DNA from 2 places in the Stenotrophomonas sp. YJH_SMC_79 genome. Region 2 is predicted to be linked to the other one. Evidence: predicted binding sites of a transcription regulator. Region 2 holds the regulator's gene; the other holds the start of a gene.

Region 1 (8,032 bases), on a different contig from region 2:
AACAGCTGGCTGGAGAACGTGCCGTCCAGCAGCTTGGTGCCGTTGAAGTCCGACTGCTTGGCGACGCGGTCGATTTCCGAGACCAGCTGGGTCACTTCAGCCTGCAGCGCCTTGCGGTCGCTGGCCGAGTTGGTGGCGTTGGAGGCCTGCACCGACAGCTCGCGGACGCGCTGCAGGTTGTTGCCGATTTCGGTCAGCGAACCTTCGGCGACCTGGGCCAGCGAGATGCCGTCGTTGGCGTTGCGGATGGCGACGTCGGTACCGCGGATCTGCGTGCCGAAGCGCTCGGAGATCGCCAGACCGGCGGCGTCGTCCTTGGCGCTGTTGATGCGCGAACCGGAGGACAGGCGCTGGATGGTGGTGGCCAGCGAGCTGCCGCTGGTGCTCAGGTTACGCTGAGCATTCAACGACATCGTATTGGTGTTGATGACTTGTGCCATGAGGAGAGGTCCTTGAGCGGTTGCACGTGAGTTGGGTTAGACGCCCCCGACGTGCCCCGGGGGCGGCTCATGTCAGCGCTGCAACAGGCTGAGCACGTTCTGCGGTACCTGGTTGGCCTGGGCCAGCATGGCCGTACCGGCCTGCTGCAGGATCTGGGTGCGGGTCAGTTCGGCGGTTTCCTTGGCGAAGTCGGTATCGCGGATGCGGCTGCGCGAGGCCGACAGGTTCTCCGAGGAGGTCTGCAGGTTGGCCACCACCGAGGTGAAGCGGTTCTGGATCGCGCCAAGGTCGGCGCGCACGCTGTTGACCGACTCGAGGGCCTTGTCGACGATCGACAGCGCCTTCTGCGCGCCCTCGGCCGTGGTGACGTTCAGGTCCTTGACGAAGTTGGCCGTGGCGCCGGTCAGCAGGCCGCCGTCGGTGCTGGTCTGGGTCAGGCCCAGGCCGGCGATGGTCGCGGCGGTGGCGCCGGCCGGCGGGGTTGCGGCACTGACGCCCAGGGTGAAGGTCTGGCCGTCCTTGACCGAGGCCAGGCTGATCACACCGGCATTGACCGAGGCCATGACGCCGGTTTCGCCCAGCTTGTTGTTGATCGCGGCGGAGGTGGCCGAGGTGATCGATTCACCCGCCTTCACGGTGAAGTCGTTGATGGTGACCGTGGTCGCAGTGCCGCCCGGCGGAGTCACCGAGATCTGCAGGCCGGAGTAGGTGGTGTCGGCGGTGGCCTTGTCGGCCGCGGCCAGGCTGGTGCCGGTGTAGCCGTTGGCGAAGGTCGCCGCGCCCAGCGAATCGGCCTTGGCGTTGACCACGCTGTTGATGGCGATGGCCTGGCCGGCGTTGGCGCCGACCTGGAACAGCTGGCTGGTGAAGGAGCCGTCCAGCAGCTTGGTGCCGTTGAAATCGGCCTGCTTGGCGACGCGGTCGACTTCCGAGACCAGCTGGGTCACTTCAGCCTGCAGGGCCTTGCGGTCGCTGGCCGAGTTGGTGGCGTTGGAGGACTGCACGGCCAGTTCACGGATGCGCTGCAGGTTGTTGCCGACTTCGCTCAGCGAACCCTCGGCGACCTGGGCCAGCGAGATACCGTCGTTGGCGTTGCGGATGGCCACGTCCAGACCGCGGATCTGCGTGCCGAAGCGCTCGGAGATCGCCAGACCGGCCGCGTCGTCCTTCGCGCTGTTGATGCGCAGGCCGGACGAGAGGCGCTGGATGGTGGTAGCGAGCGAGCTGCCGCTGGTGCTCAGGTTGCGCTGAGCGTTGAGCGACATCGTATTGGTGTTGATTACCTGTGCCATGGGGTCGTCTCCTCTTATATGGAACCCGTTGGTGAATGAAACGAAGCGCCGCCTGTTTTTTTGTGTGGCTGTGTGCTTCGCTGTTGCCAAATGAATAACGGCGCTTTGTCAACAACCTTTAGCCGTGAATTCCGTCGAAGCTGAAATTCGGTGCCGGAGGCAGTTTTCCCGGGGTTTTTCAGCCCTGGTCGGGCGTGAAGGCAACCCCGGAAGGGGCGGTTGGGCATGCCCAACCAGCGCTGATGAAGGTATCGGCGGGGCAGGGCCGGGCTTGATGGGAAATCACGGAAAATGCGCCGGCGCAGCTTTCCGGCAGCGGCGGACCGCGCCGGGCGAGCGCGACGGAACGGGCACGCAGGAACGAAAAAGGCCGCGATGCAGGGCATCGCGGCCTTCAGAGGGTGACGCTTGGGAAGCGTCAGCGGATCTTGTTGAACAACGACATCGACTGCATCTGCGAGAAGATCGTCTGTGCCGCCTGCAGTGCGGTGCTCTGCAGCTGGTACTGGCTCAGCGCATCGGCGTAGTCCAGGTCGCGCATCTGGGACAACGTGGTCTTCAAGGTCACGCTGTTGGCTTCGCGCATGTCGGCGGCATTGTCCAGTGCTTTCAGCTGCGCACCGCCGGCCGCACGCGAATCGATCATCCGCTCCGACGCACGGGCCACATCGCGCAGGGCGCTCTGCAGTTCGTTCTGCTGCGCGCTCATCTTCGCGGTGGTACCGGTGTCGGCATCAAGCGCGGCAATCAGCTTGTCCATGGTGTCGAAGATGTCGCGGCTGGTTGCCGGCTTCACATTGAAGCTGTCACCGGCAGCAGGTGCGCCGGTGATCTGCAGGCGTACACCGTTGACTTCCACGTTGTCACCGGCCTTGAACGTGCCGGTGCCGGTCACGTTGCCAGCGCCGTCCAGTACCTGGTACTGGTCGGCGGCGGTGAAGCGGATGCTGAAGGACTGGCCGTTCCAGCTGTCGCTGCCATCGCGGGTGATGTTGGTCAGCACGCCGTTGCCGGTATTGCCGGCCGCGGCACCGCCATCGACGAAGCCGTCGCCGGTAGGAATGCGCATGAAGATTTCACTGCCGGGCAGGGCATCCCGCACATAGGTGTCGGGGCCGACTTCAATCTGGCGCTGGGTCTGGTCGCCACGGTAGACCACCTTGCCATTGATCTTGGCGAACGGCGGATCGCCATCGTTGGTGCCGCCGAACACGTAGCGGCCGGTGCCGTCGTCGGCGTTGGCCAGCGACAACAGGCCCTCGCGGATCTGGTTCAGTTCGGTGATCAGCGTTTTCTTGTCGGCGGCGCCCAGTGCCGGATTGCTGGCCTGGATGGTCAGGTCGTTGACACGCGCCATCAGGTCGTTGACCTGGGCCAGGGTGTTCTCCTGCACCCCCAGCCGGTTCTGCACGTTGCCGGCATTGAGTTTCATCCGGTCCAGTGCGGCCAGACTGCGGTCAAGCCCAACCGCCGCACCAGCGGCGACCGGATCGTCCTTGGCGCTGACGATCTTGCTGCCGGTGGCGATCTGCTGTTCCAGGTGGCTGAGCTTGGCCTGCTTGGCCATCATCAGCGACACGGACTGGTTGAACATCATGCTGGTGGAGATACGGCTGCTCATCGGCGGACGGCTCCCAGGATGGTCTGGAACATGCTGTCGGCGGTGGAGATCAGCTGCGAGGCGGCCTGGTAGGCCTGCTGCAGGCGCAGCATGTCGGCCGCTTCCTCGTCCAGGTTGACGCCGGACACTTCATCGCGTGCTTCCTGCGCCTTGTCATTGATCACCAGCTGCGCTTCCAGCGAATACTCGGCCGAGCGGGCGGCTGCACCGACCTGGGTGGTCAGGCCGCCCAGAGCGCCATTGAGGGTGACTGTGCCACTGTTGAACGCCTTGGTGCTCTCCACCTTGGACAGCCTGGAGGCGTTGCTGTTGTCCGAAGAGCCCGCCGGGGTCGGAGTGATGTTGAAGGTGTCGCCGACCTTCGGCGCACCGTCCAGCACGAAGCTCCAGCCATTGGCGCTGATGGTCTGGCCGGGCGTGTAGGTCTGCGGCGGGCCACCATCGATGGTGTAGGTGGTGGCCGAGGTGAACACGATCGCGGCCGGATTGCGCAGGTTGGCGTTGGTCGAATCGCTGACGGTGACACCGTTCAGCTTGCCGGTGCCGGTGTTGGACGTCGCCGCCGCGCCCTTCACCGCCGCTGCGGCGGCGATGCGCGAGGGATCGGTGATCGCCACTTCCATGCTGCCAGCCACGCCTGCGGTCGGCTGCAGCAGGAAGCGGTCGTTGGCTGCCGGGGTACCGCCGACCACCAGCTTGACGCCGTTGATCACCAGTGGATCGGCGGCCGTGCCGGTGCCGGTCAGCGGAACGTTGGCGCCGGTGTCGGCACGGCTGGCCTTCCAGTTGCTGCCATCGAACTGCAGCACCACGTTCTGCGCGTCCAGCTTGCCGAGGTCGCCGTAAGTGGCGCTGAGGCTGGCGGTACTGGTGTTGGCATTGTTGGCGGTGACGCGTGGGTTGCCGATGTTGAAGAAGTCCCCCCCCAGCTGGCCATACAGGTCCACGCCCTGGTGATGCACCTGGTTGAAGCTCTCGGCCAGCCCTACCGCCAGCTTGCCCAGTTCGGCCTGGGCGGGCGTCAGCACGGTGTCGCGGAACTCCAGCAGGCCGCCGATCTGGCCACCGACCGCCTTCGGGTCCAGCCGGATGGTGTTGCCCTGCGTTTCCAGCGCCAGCTGCAGCCGCTCCGGCTGGTACGGGTCGGCAACGGTGGTGACCTTGGTCGCCGTGGTGCCCACCACCAGCGCGTTTCCGCCGGCGGTGTAGACATTCATGATGCCGCCGTCCTGGATCACGGCGGTGCCACCGGTGTAGCCGATCAGCTGGGTGATCAGCTGGTCGCGGCGATCGAGCAGGTCCGGTGCGGCGGTAGCGATGTTGGTGCCGATCGCACCGTTGATCTGCGCGATCTCCTGCGCCAACCGGTTGACCTCGGTAGCGCCGGCCAGCAGGCCGTTGTTGACCTCGCTGTTGAGGTTGTTCAGGTGCGTGTTGAGCTGCACGAAGCGGTTGGCCAGGGCCTTGCCACCGTCCAGCATGTTCTGGCGGTCGGCGGTGCCGGCGGCATTGGAGGACAGGCCGCTGACCGAATCGAAGAACTTCGACCAGACGCCGGACACGTTGGTTGCCGCGTCGGAGAACAACGAATTGACCCGGTCGGCCATGCCGGAGAGCTGCTTCAGGCGCGCCAGCTCGCCGCTGCTGTCGAGCAGGCGCGAGATCGCCAACTGGTCGGCGGTACGGCGGATGTCGGTGATGCGGGTGCCGTTGCCGACCGTGCCGTAGCCGTAGTTCTGGGGATCAGCCGTGGCGAAGTTGACCTTCTGCCGGCTGTAGCCCGGGGTATTGAGGTTGGCCACGTTGTGGCTGGTGGTCGCCAACGCACGCTGGAAGGCGAGCAGGGCACCGGTACCGGTGGAAAGTACGCTGGACATGGGGTTCCTCAACGACGGGTGATACCCAGCGCCGCGGTTGCGGTGCTGGCGAAGGTCTGGCCAAGGCGCGAGCCGGCGTCTGCCACGGCGTTGACGGCACGCTCGATGGTCGGTCCGCCGGCGATCGCGGCGATCTTGGCCGCGTAGCGCGGGTCGGTGGCATAGCCGGCACGCTGCAGGCCACTGGCGAAGCCCTGCACATCGGTGCCGGCCTGCAGGGCCTGCTGGTAGCGCGGGCTGGTCTTCAGCAGGCGCACGTAGTCGGCAAAGCTCTCGGCTGGCGAACTGTAGGCGCGGAAGCTGGCGGTCTCGTTGCGGCGCACGCCATCGACATACTCGTGGGTACCGGCCACGGCGCGCTGGCCGTTCCAGCCATTGGCCTTGATGCCGAACAGGTTGTGCGATGTGCTGCCGTCGGCATGCTTGATGTGGCGCTTGCCCCAGCCGGTCTCCAGCGCTGCCTGGGCGACCAGGGCGCGGGCATCCACGCCCAGCTCCTTGGCCGCACGCTGCGCGTGCTGCCAGATGCTGGCGACGAAACCTTCCGGGGTGTGCTCGCCCAGCTGGGCGACGGCGGTGCGGGTAGCCATCGCATCGGCCGGGCTGATGGCCGTGCCGCGGTTGCTGGCTGTGGCCGACCACTGATCGCTGTTGGCGGCCCAGTCCTCGCCCTGCAGGCTGCCGATGTACGGATCTTCGGTGCCCAGCGAGCGGTGCATGCTGCTGCTTTCGCGACCGGCGATCAGGTCCAGCGCCTGTTCCATCGGCGCAACCGCCGCGTGTGCGCCCGACTGGGCGCCGGCGGCCATCTGCTGCAGCAGGCGCACGGCCTGGCTGCCGTCTTCCAGCGGCAGCGATGGCGCAGGCTTGGCCGGTGCATTGAGCTGATAGGCACGACTGGCCTTGGCCGGGTCCACGCGGGTATCCAGCGCCGGGCCATCGGCGGCCTGGCCGGACAGCTGCCGGCTGATCATGCCGGACAGGCCCAGGCCCTTGCCGCGGGTCATCGCCTCGGCGATCTTCTGGTCGTACATGTCGCGGAACATCTTGTTTTCGCCGGGGAACAGCGAGTCGCCGAAGCTGGCGTCACGCATGCTCTTGACCAGCATCTGCGCGAACTGGCCTTCCAGCTGTCGCGCGACCTTGTCGATCTTGGCCGGATCGTTCTGTTGCGCCGGGTGCAGATCGAATGCGGGATTGATGCGCATATCAGATCACCTCGAGCTCGGCACTCAGGGCGCCGGCCTGCTTCAGGGCTTCCAGGATCGCAATGAGATCGCCCGGTGCCGCGCCTACCGCGTTCACCGCGTGCACGATCTCGTCCAGGGTGGTGCCGCCGCTGAACTTGAACATGCGGCTGCCGTCATTGGTGGCGGTGATGGTCGACTGCGGGCTGGCCACGGTGCGGCCGCCGGACAGCGCGTTGGGCTGGCTGACATTGGTGTTTTCCTGGATCGTCACGGTCAGCGAACCATGCGAGATCGCGGCAGGTCCGACCCGCACCTGCTGGCCGATGACCACGGTGCCGGTACGCGAATTGACCACCACCTTGGCCGGGGCGCTGCCCGGGGTCAGTTCCAGGTTCTCGATGCGAGCCAGCAGGCCGATGCGTGCGCCCGGATCGGTCGGTGCGGTGACCGCCACGGTCACGCCATCGACCGCGCGTGCCGCACCTTCGCCGAACGCATTGTTGAGCGCCGCGACCATGCGCGAGACGGTCGTGAAGTCATTGTTGTGCAGGTTCAGGGTGATCTCGCCGCCATTGGCCAGCGGGTCGGGCAGGGCACGTTCCACGGTGGCGCCATTGGGAATGCGGCCGACACTGGGTACGTTCACCGAGACGCGCGAACCATCCTTGCCCTGCGCGCCAAAGCCACCCACGATCAGGTTGCCCTGGGCGATGGCATAGATCTGGCCATCGGCGCCGCGCAGCGGGGCCATCAGCAGCGAACCGCCGCGCAGCGACACCGCGTTGCCGATCGAGGACACCGTGATGTCGATCGGCTGGCCCGGCTTGGCGAACGGCGGCAGTTCAGCGTGGATCGCCACCGCCGCCACGTTCTTCAGCTGCGGATTGACGTTCGGCGGAACGTTCACGCCCAGCTCGCCGAGCAGGTTCTTCAGGCTCTGCACGGTGAAGGGCGCCTGGCTCGTGCGGTCGCCGCTGCCGTCCAGGCCGACCACCAGGCCGTAGCCCACCAGCGCATTGCCGCGTACGCCACCGACCTGGGCCAGGTCCTTGATGCGTTCGGCGCTGGCTGGGGCTGCCACGATCAGTAGCATCAAAGCGACGAACGACGCCGCGCGTCGCTGCCAGGAGGAAGAGAAGAAGGATTTCATGGCCATACTCAGAACGGCGTCAGGCCGGAGTTGAAGAAGCGGCTCAACCAGCCCATCGCGTTGGACTGCGCGACAGGGCCGCGGCCGCCGTAGACGATGCGCGCCTCAGCCACGCGGCTGGAGGGCACGGTGTTGTCGGCGCTGATGTCGCCGGGGCGCACGATGCCCTGTACCTGCACCAGCTCGTCGCCCTGGTTCAGGCGCAGGTTCTTCTGCCCCTGCACAACCAGGTTGCCGTTGGGCAGGCGCTGCACCACGGTCACGGTCACGTTGCCCTGCAGGCGGTTGCTCTGCGCGCTGTTGCCCTTGCCGGTGAAGTCACGCGCACCCTTGGCCGTCGCACTGAGGATGTCCTTGCCGCCCAGCGTAACGGGCGCGCCGAGGATGGAGGGCGTGCCCAGGCTCAGGTTGGACTCCTTGTTGGTGGCTGTGTTGGCACTGGTCTGCGCGGTGGTGTTTTC
Region 2 (8,032 bases):
CGAGCAGGGCCTCGAATTCGTCGTCGGTGATCAGATCGCTGCCGCCTGCCGCAGGCGCGGCCGCAGCGACCGGCGCGGCAGTGCCACCGTGCATGTCGAACTGCGCGATCAGGTCCGGCGGCGCATAGCCCGGCTCGGTACCGGAGGACACGGCGTCCAGCATCGACTGCAGGTAGTCCAGCGACTGCTGGGCGGCGTCGAAGTGGTGGGCCTGCAGTACCGCCTGCCCGGCACGCGCGATGCCCAGGGCTTCTTCAGCGGCGTGGCACAGCTCGACCATGGCGGTGACGCCAAGGAAGCCGGCGCCGCCCTTGAGCGTGTGGTAGCCGCGGAACACCGCGTTGAGTTGCTCGGTGTCCTGCGGTGCCTGCTCCAGCGACACCAGCTGTTCGCCCAGGCGATCCAGGATTTCCTGGGCCTCGATGATGAAATCGGCAGTGATGTCGTCGGATACCGCGCTCATGCTTACAGCCCCAGATCCGACAACAGGTCGTCGGCGTCGTTCTGCGAGACCGCGTGGCGGTCCAGTCCCTTCAGTGCCGGCCCGGCCAGTTCCGGATCGGTGCGATGCTGTTCCGGCGGCAGGCCGAGTGCGCCAAAGCCCTCGTGCACGCGGCGGACGATGCCGACCACGCGACGGATGATCTGCCCGGTCAGGTCCTGGTAGCTCTGGGTCAGGGCGATCTCGGTCAGGTTGTGGCGGATGCGCTCGAGCTGCGTGTCCTGGCCCGGCTGCAGGCCTTCGGCGCGCAGTTGTTCGGTCAGGCTGCGGCATTCCTCGGCCAGGTCCAGGGTGCGGTGCGTGGCCTGTTCGGTCATCGCCACCACGTGGTCAAGGCGTGCGCAGGCGTCGTCCAGCTCACCGGCCTCGCTGGGTACGGTCGGCAGTTCACCCAGTGCCTGTCCCAGCTCGCGGGCCAGCCGCGAGAGGCCGCTCATCATCGGCTGCGTACGCAGCGCGACCAGTCCGTCGATGCGTTGCCGCCAGGCGGCTTCGTCACCGGACTCCAGGGCGTCCAGGGCTTCCTGCAGGCGCAGGGCGAGGGCGTTCTTGTCGACCGTGGTATCCATCAGGCGCTGGCCGCCAGGCGTTCGAAGATCTTGCCGAGCTTCTCTTCCAGCGTCTGCGCGGTGAACGGCTTGATGATGTAGCCGTTCACGCCGTTCTGGGCGGCTTCGATGATCTGCTCGCGCTTGGCTTCGGCGGTGACCATCAGCACCGGGAGGGTCTTCAGCTTGGCATCGGCGCGGATCGCCTTCAGCAGTTCGATGCCGGTCATCACCGGCATGTTCCAGTCGGTGACCACGAAATCGAACGGCTGGCTCTGCAGCAGCGACAGCGCGGCATGCCCGTCCTCGGCTTCGGCGGTGTTGGTGAAGCCCAGATCGCCCAGCAGGTTCTTGACGATTCGACGCATGGTCGAGAAGTCGTCGACGATCAGGATGCGCATGTTCTTGTTCAAAGCAGAGTTCCTTTGTTGTTCATTCCGGGCGGCCGGGGGCAGCCGCCTCGGGCATGTTCATTCTTCCAGGCCGGCGTCGGCGGCCTCGAAGATTTTCAATCGGCCCCGCAGGCGCAGTACCGCCTGGCCGTGGATCTGGCAGACCCGCGACTCGCTCACGCCGAGCACCGCGCCGATCTCCTTCAGGTTCAGTTCCTGCTCGTAATAGAGCGAGAGCACCAGCTGTTCGCGCTCGGGCAGGTGGCCGATGGCCTTGCCCAGCTCGCGGCCGAACTCGCCGCGCTCCAGCACCTGCTGCGGGGTCGGGCCGCCCTGGGCGACGGTGTCCAGCTCGCCCTGGTCCTCGATGCGCGACTCCAGGCTCAGCACCTGGCCGCGTGCGGCGTCTTCCATCAACCGCAGGTATTCGGGCAGCGGCATCTCCATCGCGGCGGCCACTTCGGTGGCGCTGGCGGCGCGGCCACTGCTCTGTTCCAGGCGACGGATGGTGGCGGCGGCATCGCGGGCACGCCGGTGCACCGAGCGCGGCACCCAGTCGCCACGGCGGATCTCGTCGATCATCGAACCGCGGATGCGGATCGAGGCATAGGTTTCGAACGAGGCGCCCTGGTCGGCGTCGTAGCTGCGCGAGGCTTCGATCAGGCCCATCATGCCGGCCTGGATCAGGTCGTCCACTTCAACGCTGGCCGGCAACCGCGCAGCCAGGTGGTGGGCGATGCGCCGCACCAGGTCCGAGTGCTGGGCGATGACCTCGTTGGCCGCCGAGCGCTGGACCTCCCGGTACTGGGCTGCGCCTTTCATGCGGCCACCCCGCGCTGCTTGAGGATGCGCTCGAGGAAGAACTCGACGCCGCCACGCGGTTCGGTCGGCGCCTGCCAGCGTGCGGTGCGGCGCGCGATCTCGGTGATCGCCAGCGCGGCCGGGCTGGACGGATAGGCCTTCACCACCGGCTGCTGGCGCTGCACCGACAGGCGCAGCCAGTCATCCTGCGGCACGCAGCCCAGGTAGTTCAGCGAGACATCGGCGAGGAACTTCTCGCAGACGCGGGTCAGCTTTTCGTACAGCACGCGGCCCTCGTTCGGGTCGCGCACCATGTTGGCCACCACCTGGATGCGGTCCACGCCGCGCTCGCGCGAGAGCACCTTGATCAGCGCATAGGCGTCGGTGATCGAAGCCGGTTCGTCACAGACCACCACCACGGTGTCCTGCGCGGCCTGGCAGAAGGTCAGTACGCCGTCGGTGATGCCCGCGGCGGTGTCGACCACCATGATGTCCAGTTCACGTTCCAGCTCGGAGAACACGTTGACCAGGCCGACGTGCTCGGCCGGGGCCAGCTCGGCCATGTGCCGGCGGCCGGATGCGGCCGGCACCACCAGCACGCCGTTCGGGCCTTCGACGATGACGTCGTCCAGCGAGCAGCGACCGGCGACCAGGTCGGCCAGCGTAAAGGTGGGGTTCAGCCCCAGGATCACGTCGATGTTGGCCAGGCCAAGGTCGGCGTCCAGCAGCAGCGTGCGCTTGCCCATGCCGGCCAGTGCCACGGCCAGGTTCGCGGACACATTCGTCTTGCCCACGCCGCCCTTGCCGCCGGTCACGGCAATGGTGCGCACAGGGCCGAGCGGCTCGCTGCGGGTCGCCGACAGCGGGAAGGTCTTGGTCAGCTTGGCGTACTCACGCGACGGCATGGTTCAACTCCGGGTTGCAGGGCATATCGGCCGCTCGGCGCAAATCTTCAAGGCGAAGTACAAGATTGGCTGCACTGGCCCGATGCAGGTCGTCCGGAACGTCCTGGCCATCGGTCACCCAGGTGATCGGCAGGGCGTGGTCCACGGCCACCGACAGGGCGTTGCCGAAGCGGCCGGTCTCGTCCAGCTTGCTCAGCACCAGGCCCTGCAGGTTGGCGGCGCCGAAGCGGCGGACCACCTCGTCCATGTCGCCGAAGCTGGTGTTGGCCGGCAGCACCAGCAGGGTGCGCACCTGGCGGGCGGCACGCAGCCACTGCAGCTGGGCGGCCAGTGCGCGGTCGCGCGGGCCCAGGCCGGCGGTGTCGATCAGTACCAGCTTGTAGTCCTTCAGGCGTTCCAGCAGCTGGTCCAGGTCGGTGCCGCTGTTGGCCTCGTGCACCGCGATGCCGAGCTGGCGGCCGTAGCCGTACAGCTGTTCGCGGGCACCGATGCGGGTGGTGTCGGTGGTCACCAGGGCGACGTCACGCGGCGCGTGTTTCTCGGCGAAGCGCGAGGCCAGCTTGGCGATGGTGGTGGTCTTGCCGGCGCCAGTCGGGCCGACCAGGGCGATCACGCCGCCTTCTTCCAGCGGGTCGACCGGGGCGATCGGCAGCTTGCGCGAGATCAGCCCCAGCATCAGGCCGCGACCACGGTGGGCTTCGGTCTCCAGCGGAATCTGCATGGCCACGTCGCGGGCCAGGCCGGCATCAAAGCCGTACTCGTCCATCAGGTCCAGCGCGGTGGCGCGTACCGGGCAGCCGCGCAGGCGCTCGTCGGTGAAGCGGTTCATCTCGCGCTCGATCACCTGGCGCATGCCGGCCACTTCCTGGCGCAGCTGGCGGATCTCGGCGTCGTCCTGGGCGACGACGGTCAGCGTCGGTGCCGGGGCCAGCACGGGGGCCGGACTGGCTTCGGCGACGGCTTCGAGCGCTGCCGGTTCGCTGGCGGCGATGTCAGGCTGGACATCGGCCATGGCAGCGCCCGGCAGCGGCGGCGGCTGCACGGCGGGGGGCACGCTTTCGTGATGCGTGTCGTGCGGCGGGTCGATCTGGAAGTGGGCGCGGTTGGCCGGCGCGGTGACGGCCGGGCCCGGTGCGACGATGGCCTCGGCGAACGGGGCGAAGATCTGTTCGGGCAGCGCCGGTTCGTTGACGGCGGCGCGCGCCAGGGTGGCTGCGAAGCCGGTGCTGCCGCGGGTCGGCACGATCTCGTCGGCGCTGTCCAGGGTGCGGCCGGTGGCACCCACGGCCGCACGGGCGAGGGCGGCCACGGCCGAGGTGGTGGCGGCCACCGGCTCCGGCGCCGGGGCAGCGCTGCGGCGGCGGGTCACCGCAGCGATCACAGCATCGGCGGCGGTACGCGGCTTGGGTGCCGGCGGAGGAGCGACGTCACGACGCGAGGCTTCCAGTGCGCGCTGCACGGCGCTCTCGTCGTAGTTGGCGGCGGCGACGATCTCGATGCCTTCCTCGATCCGGCGGTTGGACAGGATCACGGCGTCAGGACCATGTTCCTTGCGCACCAGGTTCATGGCCGAGCGCATGTCGGCGGCGACGAATCGTTTGATTTTCATGCTGTGGTCACGGGACGAAGACGGCGGGGTGGCGGTCGGAGAACTCGGGTGGTCGGTGGTCTGCACGGTGCGGGTTCCCCTTGGTATCTGTCTGTTGCGTTGGTTCGAAAGTGGTGTCTGTTTTCTGGCGCATCGGCGGGCGGCGTCAGCTGATCGTTCCGACCAGCTTCAGGCGCTTGTCCTCCGGCACCTCGCTGTAGGCCAGGACCGACAGCGACGGAACGCTGTGGCGGACCAGGCGCGCCAGCGCGGCGCGCACCGGGCCCGGTACCAGCACGACCGCCGGCTCGTTTCGCGCTTCCTGCTTGCTGACACATTCGGCCAGGCTCTGGTGCAGTCGCTCCGCGAGTCCGGGTTCCAGCGCGGCGCCGTTGCCCTGCGTGGACTCCTGCAAGACACGTTCCAATTGCGGGTTGAGGGTGAACACCGGCAGCTCCGCCGACATTCCGGCGATCTCCTGCACGATGAAGCGGCCCAGTGCGGTGCGCACGGCAGCGGTCAGCACTGCCGGGTCCTGGCTGCTGGGCGCGTGTTCGACCAGTGCCTCGGCGATCTTGCGCAGCTGGCGGATCGGAATGCGCTCCACCAGCAGGTTCTGCAGCACGCGCACCACCGCCGACAGCGGCAGCGCCTTCGGCGTCAGATCTTCGACGAGCTTGGGCGCGCTCTTGGCCAGGTTGGCCAGCAGGTGCTGCACTTCCTCGTGGCCGAGCAGTTCCGGCGCGTGTTCGCGGATCAGGTGCGAGAGGTGGGTAGCGACCACCGTGGCCGGGTCGACCACGGTGTAGCCGAGCGTCTCGGCCTGGGCGCGCTGGTGCGGCTGGATCCAGGTGGCATCCAGGCCGAACGCGGGGTCCTTGCCGGCGATGCCTTCTAGCGCGCCGAGGGCACTGCCGGGGTCCAGCGCCAGTTCGCGGTCCGGGTGGATCTCGGCGGTGGCCACTGGCACGCCATGCACCAGCACGCGGTAGCCGTTGGCCGGCAGTTCCAGGTTGTCGCGGATGTGCACCGAGGGAATCAGGAAGCCAACGTCCTGGGTCAGCTTGCGGCGCACGCCCTTGATGCGCGCCATCAGTTCGCCCCCCTGGTTGCTGTCCACCAGCGGGATCAGCCGGTAGCCGACCTCCAGGCCCAGCGGATCGACCGGGCGCAGCTCGTCCCAGCTCAGTTCGGCGGTCGGTGCCGGCGCGGCCGGGCGGCCCAGCGCATTGAGTGCGGCGGCATCGGTGCCGCCGGCCGCGGCGTCGGCGGCCGGAGCCTTGCCCTTGCGATAGACCTTCCAGGCGATGAAGCCGAGGATCGCGGACAGCGTCAGGAAAGCGACGTTGGGCATGCCCGGCACCAGGCCGACCACGCCGATGATGCCGGCGGTGATCGCCAGCGCCCGGTACTGGCCGAACACCTGGCCGGTCATGGCCTGGGCCATGTCCTGCGAACGCGAGGCGCGGGTGACCAGCATGGCCACGGCGCTGGAGACCAGCAGGGCCGGCAGCTGCGCCACCAGGCCGTCACCGATCGACAGCAGGGTGTAGGTGGCAGCGGCCTCGCCGAACGGCATGCCATGCTGCAGCACGCCCACGGCCAGGCCGCCGAGCATGTTGATGAACAGGATCAGGATGCCGGCGATGGCGTCGCCGCGGATGAATTTGCTGGCACCGTCCATCGCGCCGTAGAAGTCGGCTTCCTCGCGGACTTCCTCGCGGCGCAGCTTGGCTTCTTCACGCGTCAGCAAACCGGCGTTGAGGTCGGCGTCGATCGCCATCTGCTTGCCGGGCATGGCGTCCAGGATGAAGCGCGCGGTCACTTCCGAGACGCGGCCGGCGCCCTTGGTGATCACCACGAAGTTGATGATGGTCAGGATCGCGAACACCACGATGCCGACCGCGTAGTTGCCGCCGATCACGAATTCGCCGAAGGCGGCGATGACCTTGCCCGCGGCGTCGTGGCCGTTCTGGCCGTTGAGCAGGATCACGCGGGTGGAGGCGACGTTCAGCGCCAGCCGCAGCATGGTGGTGATCAGCAGCACGATCGGGAAGATGGTGAAATCCAGCGGGCGCTTCACGTAGACCACCGCCAGCAGCACCATCAGCGAGATGGCGATGTTGAAGGTGAACAGCGCGTCGAGCACCGGCGCGGCCAGCGGCACCACGACCATGGCCAGCAGGGCCAGCACGATCAGCGGCGCGCCAAGGCCCTGGCGGATCATTTCCAGGGCGCGGCGGGTGTTGAATCCGGTGGAGGGCTGGGCGCTCACGGGCGGCCTCCCTTGCCGAATTCATCCACCTGGATGTGCGGGGCGTCCGGCATCGGGCCAGTGCGCCAGGCGCGCAGCTGGTAGACGTAGGACAGGACCTGGGCGACGGCCGAATACAGTCTCACGGGGATTTCCTTTCCGAGTTGGCCTTCCCGATACAAGGCGCGTGCCAAAGGCGGGGCAGAGACAATCGCGACCTTGTTGCCGTCGGCCACTTCACGGATGCGCAGGGCGGTCTCGTCCACGCCCAGGGCGACCACGGTCGGGGCGTTCATGGCCCCGCCTTCGTACTTCAGGGCCACCGCGTAGTGGGTGGGGTTGACCACCACCACGTCGGCGGTGGGCACTGCTTCCATCATCCGGCGGTTGGCCATCTGCTGCTGCAGCTGGCGGATGCGGCCCTTCACCTCCGGGCTGCCTTCGCTTTCCTTCATTTCCCGGCGCAGCTCTTCACGGGTCATCTTCAGCTTGCGCATCCAGTTCCAGCGCTGGTAGGGCGCGTCGATGGCGGCCAGTACCAGCATGGCGCCGGCAGTGGCCAGCAGCAGCCGCAGGGTGAAGCCGAGGCCGTCGGTGATGGCCGTTTCCAGCGGGTGGTGGATCAGCCCGCGCAGGGTGTCGAAGCCGGTCCAGACCACCAGCCCGGCGGCGACGCCGACGAAGGCTACGCGCAGCAGCGACTTGGTGAACTCGGCGATGGCCTCCGGGCCGTACAGGCGCTTGAGCCCGCTCATCGGGTTCATGCGGTTGAAGTCCGGCAGCATCGCTTTCTGCGACCAGCGCAGGCCACCCATCACCAGCGGTGCGACGAAGCTGGCCAGCAGGCAGACCAGCACCAGCGGCGCGATCACCAGCATGAACTGCAGCAGCAGGTCGCCGAAGTGGCCGAACAGTTCCTTCGGGTTCTGCCGCAGGCTCTGTTCCGGGCTCAGCGCCTGCTTCATCCAGGCCGCGGCACCACGGCCGATCGAGCCGCTCATCGCCATCACCGCCAGCACGCCGGCGCCGAACACGGCGGCCG

What was found. The regulator FliA, encoded in region 2, starts transcription of late flagellar genes. The targets are predictions, from matches to a motif close to TAAAGTTTNNCNNNCNNNGGCCGATAA.
Region 1: a site for FliA is predicted at 1,828-1,854, ahead of AC5P57_RS15295 (flagellin). Genes of this name have one in related genera too.

Annotation. Positions count from the first base shown of each region.
Region 1 is NZ_JCAFRK010000004.1:44-8,075, forward strand. It holds partial or broken gene AC5P57_RS15290 (flagellin N-terminal helical domain-containing protein) at 1-440, opposite strand, end outside; gene AC5P57_RS15295 (flagellin) at 513-1,733, opposite strand; gene flgL (flagellar hook-associated protein FlgL) at 2,152-3,354, opposite strand; gene flgK (flagellar hook-associated protein FlgK) at 3,351-5,231, opposite strand; gene flgJ (flagellar assembly peptidoglycan hydrolase FlgJ) at 5,240-6,439, opposite strand; gene AC5P57_RS15315 (flagellar basal body P-ring protein FlgI) at 6,441-7,577, opposite strand; gene flgH (flagellar basal body L-ring protein FlgH) at 7,580-8,032, opposite strand, start outside.
Region 2 is NZ_JCAFRK010000001.1:1,378,380-1,386,411, forward strand. It holds gene AC5P57_RS06735 (chemotaxis protein CheA) at 1-463, opposite strand, end outside; gene AC5P57_RS06740 (protein phosphatase CheZ) at 466-1,071, opposite strand; gene cheY (chemotaxis response regulator CheY) at 1,071-1,463, opposite strand; gene AC5P57_RS06750 (RNA polymerase sigma factor FliA) at 1,521-2,264, opposite strand; gene AC5P57_RS06755 (MinD/ParA family ATP-binding protein) at 2,261-3,148, opposite strand; gene flhF (flagellar biosynthesis GTPase FlhF) at 3,135-4,757, opposite strand; gene flhA (flagellar biosynthesis protein FlhA) at 4,903-6,963, opposite strand; gene flhB (flagellar biosynthesis protein FlhB) at 7,008-8,032, opposite strand, start outside.